3 regions of the Rhizobium sp. BK456 genome follow, and region 2 is predicted to be linked to each of the others. Evidence: predicted binding sites of a transcription regulator. Region 2 holds the regulator's gene; each other region holds the start of a gene.

Region 1 (7,716 bases), on a different contig from region 2:
TCCTGTTGGATATTCATTGTACCGACTCTGTACCGACTATCTCAACATGAATAACTTTTGAGTTATTCTTAGAACAACTGAATTACTATTAAAATGATAAGACGATTGCGGATAAGGTCAACTTCAAAAATTCCAAGTATTCGAAATAATTACGCAACTATTCTTTGATGTAACAAATGATTAATCATTTTCTGTCTATTTTACCCTCAGAGCGAGTGTCCAGACCGCGCTCAAGCTTCACTCAATGCAGCTCACCTAGAAGTAACGGGAAGATCGGCCGGGCTGAACCGCACGACCGGCCTTGCATCCGGAAGCGCCATATGCGAGGGGTTTTGGCCATGTTGAAAAAACAAGTTGCAGCGCAGCCGAAAGGCTGGCGTCTATTTCATCTTGCGATGTTTGCCGGGGGAACGACGCTTCTTGCGATCGGGACAGCGGCCTGTACCGTCGTTAACGACGACATAGCCGCCGTAGCGAAAAAGAACGTCGTCGTGGTCGAGGCCCCGCGCGCTGCAAAAACCTATGCCTATCCGGCAAATCGGCCCGAACGCCCGGCTACGCCAACGGTTCGCGTCGCCTATCACGGCTCAGCGCCTTATATCTGCTCTCCCAGCGGCTTCGGACAGAAGTCGCGCTGCTTCGCACGTCCGTCGATCTGACGCAACAATCAGTGCGACGGCCTTGTTCGCGCGTCTGAATGGACGCGTGGCGCGCGAGAGTATTTGCGCCTTTCTTCGGTTCACCAAGATGCTCAGCCTTTTTGTTTTCACGCCATTCCCGGCAATAGCGCGCTTTGCCTGGCAAAATCGCTAGCCAATTTGCCGGACTTGCTCTGGATCAGTTGCGCCACCGGCCGGACATGTCGTCCTCGCCGGCGGGATGCTCGTTGAAGAAACGGGATGCAGCTTCCGTCCGGTTTCGGACGTTCATCTTCTTGTAGATGTTGCGGACGTGAACCTTCACGGTGTTTTCGGAAAGATGCAGCTTGTCGGCGATGATCTTGTTTTGCGTGCCCTTGCATATGAGGTCCAGGATCTGAACCTCGCGCGTGGTCAACGAGGAGATGCTGTCGCGTCTCAGCTTCAGCGCATTGGTGCGCGCCGCATCGACCGATTTTGTCTGATAGAGCGAAGGCTCCAGCGGGGTGTTCTTGTTGGTGAGGCGATTGAGAAGGGCTGACGGAAAATGTTCGCCACCCTTCATCAGCAGATCAACCGCGGCCATAAAGACATCGAGCCGCAGGTTGAGCGGCAGGACGCCATCGATGATCCTTGCCTCCACCAGGCGGCTGACATAGGGTTCGAGCATGTCGATCGCTTCGACGACGAGTCCGACGGAAGTTTCCGGGTGATTTTCGCGAGCAGCCTGCAGCGCTTCATGAAGCTCGGGCGCAGGTATGTGATAGAATAAAACAAGCTTTATATCGTTGGCATCTTTGTCCAGCATCGGCTTTGTGCTCGTTATGCTTGACACCTCACAGTTCGGAAATTTCTTCGCCAGCGCTTCTACCATGCATTCAGAAAACAGGTCCGCCTTGGCGACCACTAGTATAGTATTTCTCGATGACTCCAACTTCCGTCCCTGGTCAGAATTCTCCGTCTCTGAGCCTGTCATGAACATATACGCCTCCCCTAGCGTTACACTTTACTCAAACGTGGAGCGATGGCGGGTATTCAATAGTATGAAATGCCGGCCCCGGATGTCACCGCCTTATTTTTTAGACATTTCTTAATTATGTTAATACGGATTGAGAAGGAAGGAAATGGCCCAAAGTGATTAGTTTTAGCGGGCGAAAAACAACAATATACTAAGCTTTGGTTGTATTTTTACTATGATGCGTACTTCGAGGTTAAATTTGCTCCCAATATAGATCAGAGCTCGATGTAATAGTTCAGTACAGATTGTTATATTTTCGTCCTCAAGCGGATATGGGCCGAACAACCGTCGAATGGCGCCACTCAACCCCGCGGCGAGCGCTGCAAGTCTTACTCTCGTCGCTCGGCAATACCCCACCTGAGACGTCCCATTGCTCCACCGACAGGGGCTAGACGAAGGTGGTCAATCTGCCTTAGCCCGAATTGATATCTATCGGCTCCGCATTTTTTCCAGCAATCTGTGATCGTCGCCAAAGTGGCGGCATGGACGATCCAGGTATCGGCGTGTGTTTTTGGTACGTGGCATCCATTTAGGGCAAATCAACGACAATAAAGCCTGAACACTCCTCATCCTCGTCAGGATGCGGAGCTGGATATGTGCGGCCTTGTACTGAGTACGTACGGTCCCAATACCAACGGTTTGACGAACAAATCGCGATGAAGCTGCAGATGACTGGTATCGAATACATCTGCCGATGTTAACCGCATCGGAGCGAGCGCGAGCAAGATCCCATTTGAGATGAGAGGGATTTCGAAAAGCTGCTCCGGTTTTTTTCTGGAGAGATTTTGATGTCTGACGCCTATAAACACGACCCGAAACCATCGGGCGACGTAACCGAAATCACGAAGGTCGGGGCGCTGGCCGACGGCTTTGCCAACAGCGCTATTAATTCAACTGAAGTCGACGACGGCTCGACAGGTTATGTCGGTGGCGTCGCCAATGGCGACAATCGTGACAATACCGACAACAGCGTCGACGTCGACGTCAAAGCCGAACTCTCCGCCAACAATGGCGACAACCGCGATAACGAATACGACTGGAGCTACAAGTCCGACGACGACACCAGCACCAAGACCACGACGATCACCGAGACCAAAACCGACTACGACTGGAGCTATGACAGCAAGTCGTACAGCGACAACGACACCGACACCAAGACGATTACGGACACCGATACGAAGACCGTGACCGACACCGATATCAAGACCATTACCGATACCGACACCAAGACAGTTTCCGACAGCAACAACACCGCTGACAGCTTCAACAAGACGGACACCGACTTCGCCGTCATCGAGGACGTCAAAGATTTCGACAACCTCGGCGTTGCCGGCCACGACCTCACCTTCAACCTCGGCGACGACTTCTCCTTCACGCTCGACGTCGACAGCATTCTGAATGACTCACTGTCCGGCGCGGGCAACGACAGCGGCTTCAGCGCCGTTCAGGCAAACCATCTGGCCGACCAGGACAGCGCCTGGAACATCAAGATGGAGAACGAAGGCGCCCAGAACCACTTGAACGCCAATGCAGGCACCGCCGATAGCGCGGAAGGCATGGAAATGGACGGCCGGGGCTGGGATCTCAAGGCCGGCGACGACGCCACCGGCTCGAGCGCGGCCGATGCTTCGGCGATCCTTGCCAATTCAGGCTTCCACCTCGAGCTCGTTCAGGGCGCGAACCTGCTCAGCAACACGGTCGACTCCAGCGTCATCGGCGGCAATTCTCATGTCTCCGACGTCGGCGAGGATACCGGCACCTGATACTAACCTCCAGCGACCAAGACGAACTGCACCGGCCGGCGCCGGTGCAGTTCGACTGTTTGAAAACGGTTTGACGACCATGGCTCCCGGCGGGGCCGCTTTAAAAGGCCGATCGTCATTTCGAATGGGAGGGCCGAACCATGCATATCGAGAAGATTTCGGAAATCATTGCGCACTTCATCGGTCTCTTCGAGATGACCACCGAAGAGATGAGGGCGCGCACCAAATTTGCCGAAGGCACAGGAGCCGGCGACGATGGACCGGTTCTGCCGGATCAGGACGCGTTTACCGCGGCCTTCACTTCCAATCTGCAGCTCAAGGACTACGATCCCGAGATCATCTACAAAGGCGGCAGTTACGAGATCGAATTTGGTCCTTCGCGTCATTTGGGCCGCGTCTTCGAAGAGAGCATCGAGAAGCTGGCGGCGATTGCCGCAAGGGACATCCCGTTACCGCATTTCGGCTCGCCCACGGATATCGTGCTGTCGAATGAGCCGGAATTGAATGTCTTTGCCGGGCCTGGTTCGGCGATCAGTCATGTCCTCCAGGTCAACGTGCTTTACGACGACGACTATCTCGACATGACGGACGGCAATCATGCTGCCCGGGACACGAGTTTCGTCACCGAGCGGCTGGCGGAGTTCGGCACCAAGGCCGAAGTCTTCACGCCTTTTTCGGATCTCCACCGAACCGACAGCTATGACGGCGCCCTGAAGATCGCCCAGGATCTGGAAAGCTACATCCATGATGCCCGCGATACCAAGGATGCCGCAAATGTCCAAGACGAGGATAGCGAGAGCAGCGGTGCAACGCCGCCAAGCACCGACGCCACGCATGATTTCATCCGCCTCGATCCCGAGGTCAACGGTCCGGTTTACGTCAACGGCAAGATCGAGGCCGAGATCCCTGTCCTCGATGACTTCCTGCCCGACCGCGGTCTCGCCAAGCTCCCGGAAGAACCCGACGATAGCAATTCATCCGTTGAGCAGACCGACCCAAGCGGCAACAGCCTTGAGGTGACCGCCGGGGCGAACTTCGTCATCAACGTCGCCTCGGTGATCAATACCGCCGTCATCACCTCGGTCACCGCGGTGATGGGCGACTACCACCAGGTTGATGCGGTTTCCCAATCCTTTGTCTATAGCGATAATGACGATATCGCCTCGGCGCTGCGCGCATCCGCGCACTCGGCCGAGGAGGCGGGGACAGTCGCCAAGAATATCGCGGTCTTCCAACAAAGCACCTTCGAGGCATCGAGCCATGCCGAAACCGATGCTGCCGATCCGACGTTCCCGACCAGCTGGCGCGTCAGTGTCATCGACGGCGATGTCTCCTTCGTACAATGGGTCGAGCAGTATCACTTCGTCAGCGACAACGACACGATGACGGTCACCACCTCGGGATCCGAAACCACGGTTCTGACAGGCGGCAACACCTCCATCAACCTCTCCTCCTTTTTCGGGATGGGCATGCAATATGATCTGGTGATCATCGGCGGCAATGTGCTCGACATCAACAGCATCACGCAGATCTCGCTGCTCTACGACAATGACTGGGTGCGGGCGGAAGACGGCGCCGATCCCGGCGCCGACATCGAGACCGGCGACAATCTGATCTGGAATTTCGCCTCTATTCACAATGTCGGCGCAGGCAGCCCCTTCGAGGCAATGCCGGATTATATGATCGAGACCCAGAAAGCCATCGAAGATCGCGATCCCAACATGCCGGAAGGGCTGTCCTTCGATGTGAATTTCCAAGGCTATGCCGGCCTCAACGTGCTCTACATTACCGGTAATCTCTACGACATGACTGTTATAAAGCAGGTCAGCATCCTCGGCGATTCCGATGATGTGACCCAGGCGGCATCGACGCTTCTGAAGAACAATCCCGATGCAACGGTCACGATCGACACCGGCAGCAATGCGGTCGTCAATATCGCCGAGATCATCGATTATGACAGTTTCGGCCAGACGACCTATCTGGTAGGCCAGCTCTACTCGGACGCTATCCTCATTCAGGGCGGGCTTGTAGAGCATGACACGACCCAGCCGCACCAGGCAGACGACAGGCTCGCCAACGAAGTCATCGCCTTTCTCAACGACGATGATCCTGCGGCCGGCGATTCTGCCGATGGCGTAATCAATGCAGGGCATGACCTTTCTTGGTCGTCGGCGCATCCCGCCGACGTCATGCAAGCCGTGGTCGCGTGACCCTGAGGATTGTGAGAGAATCACGATGAACCAGATTTCGAAACAAGTCTTTGCAGCGGGCAGCGCCCTCGATTTGAGGTCAGGCAATATTCCCTCCGCTGCGCCCTCGGAAGCGGCGAGGAACGATCTGTGCATCTCTGCGATCGACGAAGCCGTCGAGAACCTTCGTCGGCTCACCGGTGCCGCCGCTTCGTCTGCGTCTTCCGATCGCAGCAAGGCGCCGGCCGATGTTCCAGCAAGCGACGCTGCCCATATGGCGCGCGCAGCCACGGTGCAGGCACCCCTCCCGCAAAAGACGGTGACGTTGGAATCCTCATTAAAAGCCTGGAATGCAGAACCGGCGGCTCCCGCTGCAGTGATGAGGGGCCCGGCACCAACAAAACCAGTGGAAGAAAAACCGGTTGAAGCAACACTGGCGGAGGCATCCGACCCATCGCCGATCGAGGCGCGGGCGACGCCTGAACTGCCGAAAGAGAAAACCGAGCTCAAATCGAGCCCGACGATGCCTTTCGCTAAGACCATCGAAGGCGACAGCGGTCCGGTCAGCGAGACCGACAGGCGTCTCCGCACCGGCGGAGGCGGAAATGGCAAGCATTCCGATCCCGGGGGCGGCGGGGGCGGGGGCGGGGGAAGTGGCGGCGGTTTTCACAAGCGCAGCGAGCCTGTGAATTTCGCCGCCAGCCTCGCGCGCGGCATGGGGGCCGTACGGCGCAACATGGTGGTCGTCATGATGTTCACGATCGCCATCAACGTGCTTCTGCTGGCGATCCCGCTCTATCTCTTTCAGATATCCGACCGGGTGCTGACCAGCCGCTCGATCGACACGCTCGTCATGCTCTCGATCGCCGTGCTCGGCGCCGTGCTGCTTCAGGCCTTCATGGATACGGTTAGGCGCTTCATCCTGATGCGAACCGCGGTGGAACTCGAAGTGCAGCTCGGCGCGCCGATCCTCAGCGCTGCGGCGCGGGCCTCGCTGCATGGCAGCGGCAAAGACTATCAGACGCTCCAGGACCTGCAGCTGCTGCGCGGTTTCCTCACATCCGGCACGCTGATTGCGTTTCTCGACGCGCCGCTGATGCCGTTCTTCGTCGTCGTCGTTTATTTCGTGCATCCGCATCTCGGCATCATCATCATGACCTGCTGCGCGGTGCTATTCTTCATCGCCTATCTGAACCAGAAATTCACCGCCCGGCAATTTGCCGAATCCAACAGCTATCTCAGCCGGGCGAATTTCCACCTGGATTCCATGTCGCGCAATTCGCAGATCATCAACGCAATGGCGATGATCCCCGAGGCCGTGAAGATGTGGGGCCGGGAAACGGCGGGCTCGCTGAAATCGCAGGTCGAGGCGCAGGACCGCAACATCATCTTCTCCGGCATATCGAAGGCCTGCCGCATGATCACCCAGATCACTCTGCTCGGCTGGGGCGCGCATCTGTCGCTCTCCGGTGAGCTGACCGGCGGCATGGTGATTGCCTCTTCGATCATCTCGGGACGCGCACTGGCGCCGATCGAAGGCGCCATCGAAGGCTGGCACCAGTTCAACCGGTCGGCGGCCGCCTATTCCAGGATCAAGAGCCTGCTTTTGAACTCGCCGTTGAACTTCCCGCGCCTGCGCCTTCCCAATCCGGAAGGCCGGCTCGATGTCGAACGCATTCTGTTCGTGCCGCCGCCGCAGAAGAAGGTCATTCTCAACGGCATCTCCTTCTCCCTCAGGAAGGGCGAATCGCTGGCGGTCATCGGCAATTCCGGGTCCGGCAAGACGACGCTCGGCAAGATGCTCGTCGGCTCGATCGTGCCCACGTCGGGAAATGTGCGCCTTGACCTGATGGATCTGCGAAACTGGGATCAGCGCCAGTTCGGCGAAAGCATCGGCTATCTGCCGCAGGACGTGCAGCTCTTTCCCGGCACGATCAAGGCGAATATCTGCCGCATGCGCGACGACATCGAAGATCACCAGATCTACGAGGCCGCGGTGCTGGCCGACGTCCACGAGCTCATCGCGGGTTTCCCGCAGGGTTACGAGACCATCGTGGCGGCCGACGGCGCTCCGCTTTCGGGCGGCCAGAAGCAGCGCATCGCGCTTG
Region 2 (7,716 bases):
TCATGGGTTCTTCCTGCTCGGTGGGTGATCAATCGTTCGAAGCCTGTCATAATCGAAGGCGTGCAAATTACAATGGCACATTGCGGCACCCTCGACCTGCATGTCCGATCGTCGCTATAGCACGAACATGTCAGGCTTTTGACTGTCAGCCCTTGGCGACAGCGTCAAAGGCCAGCAGCTTTTCCAGAAGCCGCGGCATGTCCTTCAAATAGACCATGTTCGGGCCGTCGGACGGTGCGTTGTCGGGGTCCTGGTGGGTTTCGACGAAGACGCCGGCAATGCCGGTCGCCACCGCTGCGCGCGCCAGCGTTTCCACGAATTCCCGCTGACCGCCGGAGGAATCGCCCTGCCCGCCCGGCTGCGCCACGGAATGGGTCGCATCGAAGATAACGGGCGCGCCCATCGACGCCATGATAGGCAGCGAGCGCATGTCGGAAACCAGCGTGTTGTAGCCGAAGGAGGCGCCGCGTTCGCAGAGCAGCACGTTAGGATTGCCGCTGGCGTTGAGCTTCTTCAGGACGTTCTTCATGTCCCAGGGGGCGAGGAACTGGCCCTTCTTGACATTGACGGCACGGCCGGTCTCGGCGGCGGCGATCAGAAGGTCGGTCTGACGGCAGAGGAAGGCCGGGATCTGCAGGACATCGACCACCCTTGCCACTTCGGCGCATTGCTCGGCGGTATGAACGTCGGTGAGAACCGGAAAGCCGAATTCCTTCTTGAGATCGGCGAAGACCTGCATGCCTTTTTCAAGCCCGATGCCGCGCTCGGCCGACAGCGAGGTGCGGTTCGCCTTGTCGAAGGAGCTCTTGTAGACGAGGCCGATGCCGAGCTTGGCGCAGAGCTCCTTGAGCGTGCCGGCAACCATGAAAGCGTGGTCGCGGCTCTCCATCTGGCAGGGGCCGGCAATCAGCGACAGGCGGCCGGTATTGGAAAAGGTGACCTGGCCTGCGCCCTCGCCGATCCTGACTTCCGAATTCGTATCAGTGCTCATCATCTTTCCTCGAAGGCGAAAAGCGTGCCCTGCCCGGGCGCCGGCTTCACCAGAATGCGATTGTTCTTGCGCGTGTAGGTCACTCCGTTAGCAGCCAAATGCGCTTCTGTCACGGCAAGATCGGCGACGGTGAAGAGGATGGCCCGGCCGCGCAGGCCGCGGTCGGCGGATAAGACGGCAACCTCGAAATAGGCCTCCAGCCCCTCCGGCGTCATCAGGCTGATTTTCGCATTCGGCGCCGCGATATTGACGCCGAAACCGGTTTTCTCGACCGCCGACTGCGCCATGGCAAGGCTGACGAAACCGGCGTAGGCGGCGGCATCAGGCGCGCACAGCGCGATCTCGGCGATGCCGGTCACGCCATTGGCATGTGTCTCCAGCGCGCCGCGGTCGGCGGGCAATGGATTGATGCGCTGGCAGGTAAAGAGAAAGAAGTCCGGCGCAAGCAGATCCGCTGCAAAGGCCAGTTTGAAGCTGCCGACGCTTTCGGAACCGTCCGGCATCTTCATTGGCCGGCTGAACTCCAGCATCTCGCCGGCGCTCGATCCGCCGGCAGCGAAGTGCCGATGATCGTGGCCGGCATCCTCGGTGCCGAAAACCACCGCCGAAAGCCCCTCATCGCCGCAACGGAAGCGGAAGGCCCGGTTGCGGGCGGTGAAGACATTCCCTTGCCGCGCCGAGGCCTCGCTCTCCTCGACGCTGGCGATACCGAGCGGCTCCAGATAGGTCTTGTCGGCGAAGAAGACACAGGCATTCTCCGTTCCGAAGGGATGGCGGGCATCGGCGGCAACCGTGAAGCCGAGCTTGCCGAGCCGCTCGCGGGCCAGATCGATATTGACGACGGGCAGCACGACATGATCCAGCGGGTGCGGTTTGGCGGAACGCTCGTTCATCATATCCCTCCCTCAAACGATAAGAGATGTGCGACAGCACCACCCCCAATGCAAGACATGTGTGCCAATCCGGCGAATGAAAATAAAAATCTCAAAGAGTTGGCGGCAAGTTTTACGGAAATTTAGCTACTTGCAGAACACATATGGAACATATAGTGTCTGTTCTGGATTTGTTTCAATCAGGGGTCACACGCCGATGCTCACGCGCAAACAACAGGAGCTTCTCCTTTTCATTCATGAGCGCATGAAGGAATCCGGCGTTCCGCCATCTTTCGACGAGATGAAGGATGCCCTGGATCTGGCCTCCAAATCCGGCATTCATCGCCTGATTACAGCGCTCGAAGAACGCGGTTTCATTCGCCGCCTACCGAACCGCGCCAGGGCGCTCGAGGTCATCAAGCTTCCCGAAGCCTATAGTCCCAGCATCCAGCCCCGGCGCGGCTTTTCGCCGAGCGTCATCGAGGGCAGCCTCGGCAAGCCCCAGCCGGTCGCCGCCCCCGCGCCTGTAAAACCCGTCGCCGACAACGGCAACTCGGTCTCGGTGCCGGTCATGGGCCGAATCGCTGCCGGTGTTCCGATATCGGCAATCCAGAACAATACCCACGACATCGTCGTTCCCGCCGACATGCTCGGCTCCGGTGAACATTATGCGCTGGAGGTGAAGGGCGATTCGATGATCGACGCCGGCATCTTCGACGGCGACACGGTGATCATCCGCAACGGCAGCACCGCAAGCCCCGGCGACATCGTCGTTGCCCTCGTCGATGACGAGGAAGCGACGCTGAAGCGCTTCCGCCGCAAGGGCGCCTCGATCGCGCTTGAGGCGGCCAACCCGGCTTACGAGACCCGGATCTTTGGGCCCGACCGCGTCAAGGTGCAGGGCAAGCTCGTCGGCCTCATTCGCCGCTATCACTGACACTGGACAGGCCGGATTCGGTAAAACTGTTGCTGCGCCAGTCATAGGCGCGCTGGCGCATCCATGGCCGCGACAGCGTTTCGAATGCGGTTGCGACCTCCAGGCCGGTATCTGCGAAGCGCAGCTCGAGGGAACCGGTCTTGCGCAGCGTCTCACCGGTGAAGAGCGTCGCGCCTGAGCGGCAGCTGTTGAAACGCAGGCGGACCGGCGTCACGACGATATCGGCTGCATCGCAGGCCGGGCCGAGATAAGCGGCATTGTCGATGATGCTTACCACACGGCCATTGCCAAGCCTTGATATGCACCAGGCCTTTTTGACGCAGGAGAAGCGGTTTGTTTCACCGCCCGCGGCGGCCCCCCGCATCGCTGTCCTTGCTTCATTCTGTTGCTCGCGGGAAAGCCTGACGCGTCGGTCTTCCCCCTCCGGCGGGATAGCGGGGCCACCCAGCATCTTCGGCGGGTGATGCGTCGGCAGGACCAGCGCTCTTTGCCACTGGTCGAAGATGAAATCCGGCGGGTTTTCACGATTGGAAGCCATTGCCGCGGTCTCGACGAGCGCGACCAGACCGCCATCCTCCGAAATCACCAGATCCGGCGGCCGGGAAACCGGCAGAATCAACAGAATGAAGGTCGAAACGGCGAGGATTGCTGAGCCGGCATGGCGCAGCCGGGTGCGGAGCAGCGTCAGCAGCAGGAAGCCTGCCACGGCGATGGCGAAATACCAGGCGGGCAAGCGGCCGACGCCGATATCGCCGCCCCAGCCGGACACTGTCTTGGCGACCGCGATCACCAGATCAAGGCCGAAGCCGACCACCTTCCAGAGCGGAGCGTCCAGACCGAACGGCATGAGCAACATCGCCAGCAGCCCGGCCGGCATCACGATGAAGGAGATGATCGGCATCGTCGCGAGGTTTGCCGGCAGGCCGTAAGCGGTCAGGCGATGAAAATGTTCGATCGAAAACAGCGCCGTGGAAAAACCGCCGATCAGCGAAGTCAGGAAGACGCCGCCGAAGAAACCGGCGACCGCAACGAGCGGCCGGAAGACCGGCAGCCTCAGCAAAGCGTTTTCGCGAATGCGCCGCTCCTTCCACAACTGATAACCCGATACCAGCGCCAATGTCGCGGCAAAGGACATCTGGAAGCTCGGGCCCAGGACTTCGGAGGGCGAAATGGCGATGATGACGAGGGCCGAGAGCACGACATTGCGCAGGCTGATCGACGGCCGATCGAAGAAGACGGCAATCAGCATGATGGCCATCATGATAAAGGCGCGTTCAGCCGAGACCCCGAAGCCGGAGATCAGGTAGTAAGCGGTGACGGCGATGAGCGCGCCTGCTGCGGCGATCTTCTTGGTCGGATAGGCCTGGGCAGCACCTGGAAAGAGGCTGAGCAGCATCCGGAAGCCGACGAAGAAGATGCCGGCCGACAACGCCATGTTGAGGCCCGAGATCGCGACGATATGAGCAAGGCCGGACTGGCGCAGCGCCTCCGTCGTCGCATTCGAGATGGCGCGCCGCTCGTCGGTCACCAGAGCAGCGGCAAAAGCGCCCGTATCGCCGGGCAGGATCGATCGAATGCGATCGCCGATACCGCTGCGCAGCCGGTAAAGCCATTCGAGCATTGCTTCCGACGTCGACATTGCACCCTGCGGGCCCGCCCCCAAATCCCTCTCCGGAGCGCCATAGAAGAAGCCGTTGGCACCGATGCCGTCGAAATAGGCACTGAAGGAGAAATCGTTGAGTTCAGGCAGCGCTGGGCCTGCCGGAGGCGTCAGCCGCGCCCTGCCGGTGATGATGTCACCGATCTCGAAAGGCGTATCGGCGCCGCGGACGATCGCGGTGATGCGCCCCGGCCGCCGCTTCAGCTCCGGCGCCTCCGTGCCGGTGACGGCAAGGATGTAGCGCCAACGCCCACGTCCATCGCCTTCCCGCCGTTCGACACGGCCGGTCACCGTCGTCGTCACGGATGAATCGAGGATCACGGTCGAAGCCCTCCAGCTCTCGAATTGTGCTGAGAGCATGCCGCAGGCGAAAAGCGCCAACGCCAGGAAGCTGGCCTGCAGCACCGGCCGGCTGGGGCCGGCGACGAGAACCACGACCGCCGGCATCGCTAGGCAGAGAAGCGACGCGACGAGGGGAAAATCCCATGGCGCGAGAAACCAGAAGGCCGCCCCGGCGCCGAGGAAGACCGGCGAGAACAGCAGCAGTCGGCCATGGTCGGCCTCCTCGCCCAGCATGCGGATTCCGGCACGCAGCGATTGCGAGGCCGCGGCCGGCAGCCGGTGGCGCAACGGCATCGCGGACTGGGTCCTTGCCGACCGTTTCACCACCGCGGGCGCGGCAAAACCTGGGGAATCGGCCAGGCCGGCGCCCGCTTCCGGCCGCAATTCGACTGTCGTCAATTCCTCCATGCCCCGCCCAAGATCACCCGCGCCTGCGGGCAGAATGCAACCTTCAATCAAAACGAGCAAGAATAATCGATTGAAATATGAGCGAAAATCGCCACCGCCAAAAGAGCAGTCGAATCATTGGCTTCCGGTATGCGCGCAGCTCATCGCTGCAGTGCCTAAAAGGTGATGCCGCAATGCACAAAATGCCGTCACGGTAACTTGGCATTAGCTTCGCGATCATATAGCTATCGGTGAGGACGCTTAACCCCTATGGCGCTTTTATGGCGCCACCGCCATTTCGGAGGATCAGTATGACGGATCAAAGCGCTACAATAAAAATCGGTGACAAATCTGTCGACCTAGCCGTCAAGAACGGCACGATCGGCCCGAGCGTCATCGATATCGGTGCTCTCTATAAGAACACCGCTTCCTTCACTTACGATCCGGGTTTTACCTCGACCGCATCTTGTGAATCCAAGATCACCTACATCGACGGCGACGAAGGTGTGCTGCTGCACCGCGGCTATCCGATCGAGCAGCTGGCCGAGCATGGCGACTTCCTCGAAGTGTGCTACCTGCTTCTCTACGGTGAACTGCCGACCACCGCGCAGAAGAAGGATTTCGATTATCGCGTCACGCACCACACCATGGTGCACGAGCAGATGAGCCGCTTCTTCACCGGCTTCCGCCGCGATGCGCATCCGATGGCCGTCATGTGCGGCTGCGTCGGCGCCCTGTCGGCTTTCTATCACGACTCCACCGACATCACCGATCCGCACCAGCGCATGGTCGCCAGCCTGCGTATGATCGCCAAGATGCCGACGCTTGCCGCGATGGCCTACAAGTACCATATCGGCCAGCCTTTCGTTTATCCGAAGAACGATCTCGACTACGCCTCTAACTTCCTGCGCATGTGCTTTGCTGTGCCTTGCGAAGAATACGTGGTTAACCCGGTGCTCGCCCGCGCCATGGACCGCATCTTCATCCTGCATGCTGATCATGAACAGAACGCCTCGACCTCGACCGTCCGTCTCGCCGGCTCGTCGGGCGCCAACCCGTTCGCCTGCATCGCGGCCGGCATCGCCTGCCTCTGGGGCCCGGCCCATGGCGGCGCCAACGAAGCAGCGCTCAACATGCTGAATGAGATCGGCTCGGTCGACCACATTCCGGAATATATTGCCCGCGCCAAGGACAAGAACGATCCGTTCCGCCTGATGGGCTTCGGTCACCGCGTCTACAAGAACTACGATCCGCGTGCCAAGATCATGCAGAAGACGACGCATGAAGTGCTCGGCGAACTCGGCATCAAGGATGATCCGTTGCTCGAGGTGGCGATGGAGCTGGAGCGCATCGCGCTCACCGACGAATATTTCATCGAAAAGAAGCTCTATCCGAACATCGACTTCTATTCCGGCATCACGCTGAAGGCGCTGGGCTTCCCCACGACCATGTTCACCGTGCTCTTCGCGCTTGCCCGCACCGTCGGCTGGATCGCCCAGTGGAACGAGATGATCGAGGATCCGGAGCAGCGCATCGGCCGCCCGCGCCAGCTCTATGTCGGCGAACCGAAGCGCGACTACATCCCGGTTTCGAAGCGCTGATCGCTTCGGCCAACATATCGGCCCGAAAAGGAGAAAACCCGGTCAGAGACGACCGGGTTTTTTCTTGTCCAGCACGTCGAGCAGGATTTCGGCGGCATGTTCGCCTGGTGGTTTTTCCGTCTGCATGCGCTGCCAGATGAGATTATAGCCTTCCTTCATCGCCTTAAGCTGGTAGGTGTCAGCCGACAGCCTTTCCATCCAGCGGGCGAGGCTTGCCCCGCGAACGACGTCGTTCAGATATTCCGGGACGACGGCGTAATCGGCAATCAGGTTCGGCAGTGCGCCAGTCCAAGTCTTGATGCTTGACGTCAGCAGACGCATGATCCAGTCGACCTTGTAGGCGGAGACGACAGGAACATCGGCAAGCGCCAGTTCAAGAATGACGGTTCCCGATGCCGCCATCGCCGCATCGGCTTCAGCGAATGCCTTCCATTTAGCTTCAGCGCCGACAACGATCTCCGGCTTGACCGCCCATCCCGCCGTCAGTTGGCGGACAAGCGCTTGCCTGTGCGTCACCGTCGGCAGAACAAAGCGCGTCGGCCCATTGCGGGCGACAAGTTCGCTTGCCGCCACCTCGAAATGGGGCAGGAGCTTCTGGATTTCCGAGGAGCGTGAGCCGGGCAGAAGCAGGATCGCGTCGTTGCCGGGCTGCCTGTCGGCGCGCCGGCGCCGGGTCTCCAAGAGCGCCGGGTCGGCGGTCAGGCGATGGCCGACATAGGTGGTTGCCGGCCCGCCAAGGCGCTGCATCGCCGCCGGTTCGAAGGGCAGGACGGCGAGCACATGATCGACATAGGCGAGCATGCGCGTGGCGCGATATTCTTTCCAGGCCCAGACGCTCGGACAGACGTAATTGACGACAGGCAGATCGGGCAGCGCGGTGCGGACGCGCTTTGCGACGCGATGGGTGAAATCCGGGCTGTCGATGA
Region 3 (7,716 bases), on a different contig from region 2:
GAGCGAAGCGGAGGCGGTCCGTCGCGGTATCCAGCCGCTCGCCCGCATCGTCTCTTGGGCGACCGCCGGCGTCGATCCTTCGATCATGGGCACCGGCCCGATCCCGGCGTCGCGCAAGGCGCTCGAAAAGGCCGGCTGGTCGGTCGGCGATCTCGATCTCGTCGAAGCCAACGAGGCTTTCGCGGCGCAGGCCTGCGCCGTCACCAAGGATCTCGGATGGGATCCTGCGATCGTCAACGTCAACGGCGGGGCGATCGCGATCGGCCATCCGATCGGCGCTTCCGGCGCGCGCGTTCTCAATACGCTGTTGTTCGAAATGAAGCGCCGCGGCGCCAAGAAGGGGCTGGCCACGCTTTGCATCGGTGGCGGCATGGGTGTCGCCATGTGCTTCGAAGCACTTTAAACAGCATACGATCCGTCATTGATTGAAAAATCCCGCCAGAGCGGGGCGAAAACAAAAGGGGAGCGGAACATGAGCAGAGTGGCTGTGGTCACCGGGGGTACGCGCGGCATTGGTGCGGCCATATCCGTGGCGCTGAAAAACGCCGGATACAGGGTTGCCGCCAATTATGCCGGCAACGACGAGAAGGCCAAAGCCTTCCACGACGCCACCGGCGTGCCGGTGTTCAAATGGGATGTTTCGGATTACGCCGCCTGCGGCGAGGGGATCGCCCGGATCGAAAGCGAGATCGGGCCGGTGGAAGTGCTCGTCAACAATGCCGGCATCACCCGCGACGCGATGTTCCACAAGATGACGCCGCAGCAGTGGCACGAGGTGATCAATACCAACCTCACCGGCCTGTTCAACATGACGCATCAGGTCTGGACCGGCATGCGTGACCGCAGCTTCGGCCGCATCGTCAATATTTCGTCGATCAACGGCCAGAAGGGGCAGATGGGTCAGGCGAACTATTCGGCGGCCAAAGCCGGCGATCTCGGCTTCACCAAGGCGCTGGCCCAGGAAGGGGCGGCCAAGAACATCACCGTCAATGCCATCTGCCCCGGTTACATCGGAACCGAGATGGTGCTCGCCGTGCCGGAGAAGGTGCTGAACGAACGTATCATTCCGCAGATTCCCGTCGGGCGTCTCGGCGAGCCTGAGGAAATTGCGCGCTGCGTTACCTTCCTCGCCTCCGACGATGCCGGCTTCATCACCGGCTCGACGCTGACCGCCAATGGCGGGCAGTTCTTCGTCTAACCGGCCCCGGAAATCGGAATCGACTTGAAAGCGATAGCGCGTCTTGCCGGACGCGCTATCGCTCTTTGTATGGATGCCCGCCGTGCGGACATCAGGAACGGCCGCCGGTGTTTTGGTGACGCCGTGGCGGAATCTTGACCGGCACGCGCTGCGGCGAGCGATCCTGGCCGCGAAGAGCTGAAATCGCGCTTGTGAGGAAAGCCAAGGCGATGAGAATGGCGACAGCGGAATTCAGGAAAATCTGACCCATGGAAGCGTTCCTTTCAGATGCGCCGGGCGGATTCGCCTGCCCACTGCGCTCATGAAGGAAATGTGCGCCTGCCTGATGGAGGTCGGTAGGTTTGGCTTTGGCGACCGATCGTCAACGCCGCGTTGACGGAGGCGGCCATCAAAGAAAAACGGGCGCCGAAGCGCCCGTTGGGAAGTCCGATATGCTTTTGCCGATCAGTAGCGGCAACGGGCCTCGTAGCGGCGGCCGTAGCGGTCGCGATAGACGCAGTAGCCGCGGCGTTCGACCGACTGGCCGATGAGAGCGCCGGTCAGACCGCCGGCAACGGCGCCGACGGCGGCACCACCCCAGCTGTTGGTCACGGCACCGCCGATGACCGCGCCGGTGCCGGCGCCGATCGCCGTTCCCTGCTCGGTCGCTGTGCAGGATGCCAGGGCGCCGACGAGCGCACCAATAAGAACAATCTTCTTCATCATGTCGTAACTCCCCAGGTTTGTTGGCCTTTAGATGCGGCCCATGAGTACAAGGATAATGATAATCACGAGAACTAGCCCCAAACCGCCAGAAGGTCCATAGCCCCAGCCACGGCTATAACCCCAATTCGGCAAGGCTCCGATCAAGAGCAGAATGAGGATAACAAGAAGTATTGTGCCAAGCATGGTGTGTTTCCTTCATTTCATCCGCAATTTGAATGGACCAGAAACACGCATTGGCGATTTTTGTTCCCGGTTAAGCCAGGAAATGTGACGCGCTCGGACCCCCGCCCTATCGAAAACCTGCCAGCATGGTTAAAAAGGCGTTTAAATACAACATGTTGCGGTGAACAAAGCGAGAAGGTCCCGATGTCGCCGATTCGTCAGCGATTCGTTCCGTATTTGATCGGCGCGCCGCCGGCGACCATCGCGGCTTAACGGGATATGAATCCGGCTTCCGAAAGATTAATGCCGATGGACAAGGCGGAACGGGGACGCCGATCGGCGATACGCATATAGCGCATGGACCGAGTTTCGCCACCAGATGTGGCCGTGAACGAAAGGCGAAAACGATGCGGTCAGCGATTCGTCGCCGATTCGTTCCGGCTTTGGTCGAGAGGTTAATTTCAGGCGCAATTTTTGATTGTTCGCCACTGGCCGGATTCGCCGATTGCGGCGACGAAAATGCCAAGCGGAGGGAGTCAGACGATTCAGCATCTAGTGGGAAAAAGTGATTCAAAATCAATACTTAGCCGTGAACAAAAGCTGAATCATCGGGAGTCAGCGATTCGTCGCTGATTCGTTCTCACGCTGTTCCGAATCGCAAATACCGGCGGTCCGCGTGACTCGCGTAGGTCGTAATCCCGGCAGCATTTTAAAATCTGCCCTTGCGTTTGCGGCGGCGGCTGTCCATGTGTTCTCTGGCTTCCGTCGCGGAAGCACTGTTTTCCTGGGGGCTGCCCGCCTCATTTGCATGGACCATGACTCTGACTTCGCAGCCGATGATTCTGAGCGGGCGCGGTGTGACCGCGGTGCTTGGGCCGACCAATACCGGTAAGACCCATTATGCCATCGAGCGCATGGTCGCTCACGGGACCGGCGTGATCGGCCTGCCGCTCAGGCTGCTGGCGCGTGAGGTCTATACGCGGGTGGTTGAGAAGGTCGGCGCGCAGAATGTGGCGCTGGTCACCGGCGAGGAAAAGATTTCGCCGCCCAATGCGCGCTTTTCGGTCTGCACCGTCGAGGCGATGCCGCGTGAGACCAAGGCCGCCTTCGTCGCAATCGACGAGGTGCAGCTCGCCGGCGATCTCGAGCGCGGCCATATCTTCACCGACCGCATCCTGCATCTTCGCGGCCGCGAGGAAACGCTGCTGCTCGGCGCGGCAACGATGCAGCCGATCCTGCAGCAGCTCCTGCCCGGCATCACGATCGTCGAGCGGCCGCGGCTTTCGCATCTTTTCTATGCCGGGCAGAAGAAGATCACCCGGCTGCCGCAGCGCTCGGCCATCGTCGCCTTCTCGGCCGACGAGGTCTATGCGATCGCCGAACTCATCCGCCGGCAGCGCGGCGGCGCGGCTGTCGTGCTCGGCGCGCTCAGCCCGCGCACCCGCAATGCGCAGGTGGCGCTTTATCAGGCGGGCGATGTCGAATATCTGGTGGCGACCGATGCGATCGGCATGGGCCTCAACCTCGATGTCGATCACGTCGCCTTCGCCCAGGACCGGAAGTTCGACGGCTACCAGTTTCGCAATCTCAATCCGGGCGAACTCGGCCAGATCGCCGGACGCGCCGGGCGGCACGTTCGCGACGGTACCTTCGGCGTCACCGGACAGGTTTCGCCCCTGGACGAGGAGCTGGTACAGCGCATCGAAGGGCATGAATTCGACAATGTCAAGGTTTTGCAGTGGCGCACCACCGAGATGGACTTCTCCTCGATCCAAGCGCTGCGCGCCAGCCTCGAGGCGGGACCGCGCGTAGCGGGGTTGACGCGGGCGCTGCCTGCGGTCGACCAGCAGGCGCTGGAACAGCTTTCACGTTATCCCGAGGTGATCAACCTTGCCGACAGGCCGGCCCGGGTCGAAAAACTCTGGGAGGCTTGCGCGCTTCCCGACTATCGGCGTATCACCCCGGCACAACATGCCGATCTTATCTCGACCCTCTTTTCCGATCTCGTGCGCTATGGCACGGTGAACGAGCAGTTTCTCGCGGAACAGGTTCATCGTTCCGATCGGACAGATGGGGAAATTGACACGCTTTCGGCGCGAATCGCGCAGATAAGAACCTGGACCTATGTTTCGAATCGGCCTGGTTGGCTTGCCGATCCGACACACTGGCAGGAAAAGACGCGGGAAATCGAAGATCGATTGTCCGACGCGTTACATGAAAGGTTGACGAAACGCTTTGTTGATCGCAGGACATCTGTGCTCATGAAGCGCCTGAGAGAGAATGCGATGCTGGAAGCTGAAATCAGTGTGAATGGCGATGTCTTCGTTGAAGGACATCATGTAGGGCAATTGAGCGGATTCCGCTTCACGCCGGTGGCGGGAACGGACGGACCGGATGCCAAGGCGGTTCAGGCTGCGTCGCAGAAAGCGCTCGCGCTCGAATTCGAGGCCCGTGCGGCTCGAATCCATGCCGCTGGCAACAGTGACCTGGCGATCGGTTCGGATGGCCTGATCCGTTGGATCGGCGACCCGGTGGCGCGGCTTTCGGGCAGCGATCACATCATGCGTCCGCGGGTGCTTCTGCTGGCCGACGAGCAGTTGACGGGCAATGCCCGCGATCATGTCGCCGCCCGTGTCGAACGCTTCGTCAATCATCATATCAGCACGGTGCTGAAGCCGCTCGATGATCTGTCGCGCGCCGAGGACCTGCAGGGTCTGGCAAAGGGGCTCGCGTTCCAGCTCGTCGAAAACCTCGGCGTGCTGTTCCGCCGTGACGTGACCGAGGAGGTCAAGTCGCTCGATCAGGAGGCCCGCGCCTCGATGCGCCGCTACGGCGTGCGTTTCGGCGCTTACCATATTTTCGTTCCGGCACTTCTGAAGCCGGCGCCGGCCGAGCTCATCACGCTGCTCTGGGCGCTGAAGAACGACGGTTTGGACAAGCCGGGCTACGGCGATCTCATTCCGGTGCTTGCCGCCGGCCGCACCTCGGTCGTCACCGACCCAAGTTTCGAGCGGATGTTCTATAAGCTCGCCGGCTTCCGCTTCCTCGGCAAGCGTGCCGTGCGCATCGACATCCTCGAGCGGCTTGCCGATATCATCCGGCCGCTGCTGCAGTGGAAGCCCGGTCAGAGCAACCGGCCGGAGGGCGCCTATGACGGCCGCCGCTTCACGACGACGACGGCGATGCTGTCGATCCTCGGGGCGACGCTCGAGGACATGGAAGAAATCCTCAAGGGTCTCGGCTATCGCGCCGATGCGGTGAAGGCGGAAGAGGCATCGGCACATCTTGCGACGCAGGATGCGGCCTCAGTGCCGGCAACGGCCGCGGAAACGCCTGCCGACGATACAGCTGAAAAGGCCGATCACGACGATGCCGACGGCGCGACGGAAGAAACTGCCGCCGAGCCATCTGTGGCCGAGGCAGCTTCTGCTGATGTCGACACGCCGGTGGCGGAAACGGTGAAAACCGCGGCTCCTGATGAAGCGGTCGAGACATCTGCTCCTGATGAAGCTTCCGCGCCTGAGGAAGCGGTGTCCGCTTCCGAGGAAACCGGCGAGCCGGTGGAACCGAAGCCGGTTCTTCTGTGGCGTCTCGGCGGCCGCAACGACAATCAGCGCCAGGCGCGCGGCGGGCATGGCGAACGCCGTGGCGGCCAGGGCCAGGAGCGGGGCCAGAACCAGGAACGCGGCGACCGCAATCGCCGGCCGGGTGGTGGTGAAGGCGGCGATGGCAATCGCGGCGGCGAAGGCCGCGACAATAATCGTCACAACCGCGGCAAGGACGGCGGCAACCGCGATGGCGGCCGGCCGCAGCAGCCTAGAGGCGACCGCAACAACCAGCCACGGGGCGACCAGCCACGCGGTGACCGGCAGGACCGCAAGGATCGCGGCGAGCGAAATGACCGCAACGATCGCAACAACAACCGCGGCGGTTCGCAGCCGCTGCGCTTCGAAGCCAAGCCGCCGCGCAAGGAGAAGCCGATCGATCCGGATTCGCCTTTCGCCAAGCTCGCGGCTCTCAAGGAGCAGATGAAGAAGTAATCATGAGCGGGGAGACACAGCCGACAAGCGGTTCGCGCCAGCGCATCGACAAGTGGCTGTTCTTCGCGCGTATGGTGAAGTCGCGCTCGCTGGCGCAGAGCCATATCCAGTCGGGCCATGTGCGTATCAACGGCGAGCGCTGCAATCATCCGAGCCAGATGGTCAAGCCGGGCGACCGTATCGAGCTGACGCTGGAGCGGCGCGACGTCGTTCTCGTCATGCGACTCGCCGGCGAGCGGCGGGGGCCTTACGAGGAGGCCCGCCTGCTCTACGAGGACCTGTCGCCGCCGCCGGATGAGGCAAAACGCCTCAGCCCCTACGAGCAGGCGATCCGGGCGACCGGCACCGGCCGGCCGACCAAAAAGGAACGACGCGCAATCGACAGGCTGATGTCGGACGAGGATTAGAAAACTCTGCCCGCGGTGGCGGCTTTTGCAGATCGTTTATCCTTGAAATCCGGCGTTAAAGCCGATACGTCACTGACAACCTGCCGGAAGCGTGCTTGCCTCCCAAGCCTGCCCACGCTTTTCCTCCGGCACGGGGATAGGCGCGACGTTCCAGGTTGCCCGGCCCCATCAGCATGGAATCCTGGAGTTCTTCATGACCTACGTCGTGACCGACAATTGCATCAAGTGCAAATACACCGATTGCGTGGAAGTCTGCCCCGTCGACTGCTTCTACGAGGGCGAGAATTTCCTCGTCATCCACCCCGACGAATGCATCGATTGCGGCGTCTGCGAACCTGAATGTCCCGCCGAGGCGATCAAGCCGGATACCGAGCCGGGCCTCGACAAATGGCTGAAGATCAACACCGAATATGCCACCATCTGGCCGAATATCACGGTCAAGAAGGAGCCGTTGCCGGAGGCCAAGGAGATGGATGGCGAGACCGGAAAGTTCGAGAAGTATTTCTCGGAAAAACCCGGTTCCGGCGATTGAGACGGCGGCCATAATAGGCCGCCGGATTGAGGCGGCTGTGGGGTAAAACGTTTTAAAAGCTGCGTGAGGAATATGGGTGACATGTGTTGCCCGCATGACTCAAGCGAAGCAAATTATTGATTTCCTCATATTTTTATGATAGGTTTCGTCTACTGTTCCATTTGTGGCATGACGCATGCCCAAAACCATCACGAAAGCAAAACCAAATCCGTACGCGGTTTCCGTGACATATCAACGCTTTGAGCGCCGGGTCCCAAGATCGTGCGCAAGAAGTTCTTTGCTTTTGCCCGATGGGACCAGAGTGAAGTCACCCGACGGATTCTACCGTCTCACCCGGGCCTGACTGACCCGGCTCCGGCCGCCGCCGGAAGCGTAACAGGGAGTTTTTGAATAGAATGACGACTCAGCAGAAAAAGCCTTCCACAGCACGCCATGGCTTCAAGACCGGTGAATCGATCGTCTACCCCGCTCACGGCGTCGGTACCATCACCGCTATTGAAGAGCAAGAAGTTGCCGGCATGAAGCTCGAACTTTTCGTTATCGATTTCGAAAAGGACAAGATGCGCCTGAAGGTTCCGGTCGCGAAGGCGATGAGCATCGGCATGCGCAAGCTTTCGGAAACGGATTTCGTCGAGCGTGCATTGAAGGTCGTGCAGGGCAAGGCCCGCGTCA

Evidence for each region. Region 2 encodes LexA, which represses DNA repair genes until DNA is damaged. Its sites were predicted from a motif close to TGTTCNNNNTGTGTTCNG; they were not measured.
Region 1: the regulator LexA is predicted to act here: its motif matches at 2,416-2,433, upstream of FHX03_RS29630 (fibrinogen-binding protein).
Region 3: the regulator LexA is predicted to act here: its motif matches at 2,701-2,718, upstream of FHX03_RS22170 (helicase-related protein).

The regions. Positions count from the first base shown of each region.
Region 1 is NZ_JACIAO010000013.1:210,139-217,854, forward strand. It holds gene FHX03_RS29620 (hypothetical protein) at 339-659, shown strand; gene FHX03_RS29625 (helix-turn-helix transcriptional regulator) at 838-1,620, opposite strand; gene FHX03_RS29630 (fibrinogen-binding protein) at 2,445-3,419, shown strand; gene FHX03_RS29635 (hypothetical protein) at 3,560-5,629, shown strand; gene FHX03_RS29640 (type I secretion system permease/ATPase) at 5,655-7,716, shown strand, end outside.
Region 2 is NZ_JACIAO010000003.1:278,312-286,027, forward strand. It holds gene eno (phosphopyruvate hydratase) at 1-4, opposite strand, end outside; gene kdsA (3-deoxy-8-phosphooctulonate synthase) at 146-991, opposite strand; gene FHX03_RS10950 (VOC family protein) at 991-1,884, opposite strand; gene lexA (transcriptional repressor LexA) at 2,081-2,800, shown strand; gene FHX03_RS10960 (ComEC/Rec2 family competence protein) at 2,781-5,210, opposite strand; gene gltA (citrate synthase) at 5,501-6,790, shown strand; gene lpxB (lipid-A-disaccharide synthase) at 6,833-7,716, opposite strand, start outside.
Region 3 is NZ_JACIAO010000008.1:107,179-114,894, forward strand. It holds gene FHX03_RS22145 (acetyl-CoA C-acetyltransferase) at 1-403, shown strand, start outside; gene FHX03_RS22150 (beta-ketoacyl-ACP reductase) at 473-1,198, shown strand; gene FHX03_RS22155 (hypothetical protein) at 1,290-1,448, opposite strand; gene FHX03_RS22160 (YMGG-like glycine zipper-containing protein) at 1,643-1,903, opposite strand; gene FHX03_RS22165 (DUF3309 family protein) at 1,931-2,086, opposite strand; gene FHX03_RS22170 (helicase-related protein) at 2,881-6,105, shown strand; gene FHX03_RS22175 (RNA-binding S4 domain-containing protein) at 6,108-6,512, shown strand; gene fdxA (ferredoxin FdxA) at 6,706-7,044, shown strand; gene FHX03_RS22185 (CarD family transcriptional regulator) at 7,440-7,716, shown strand, end outside.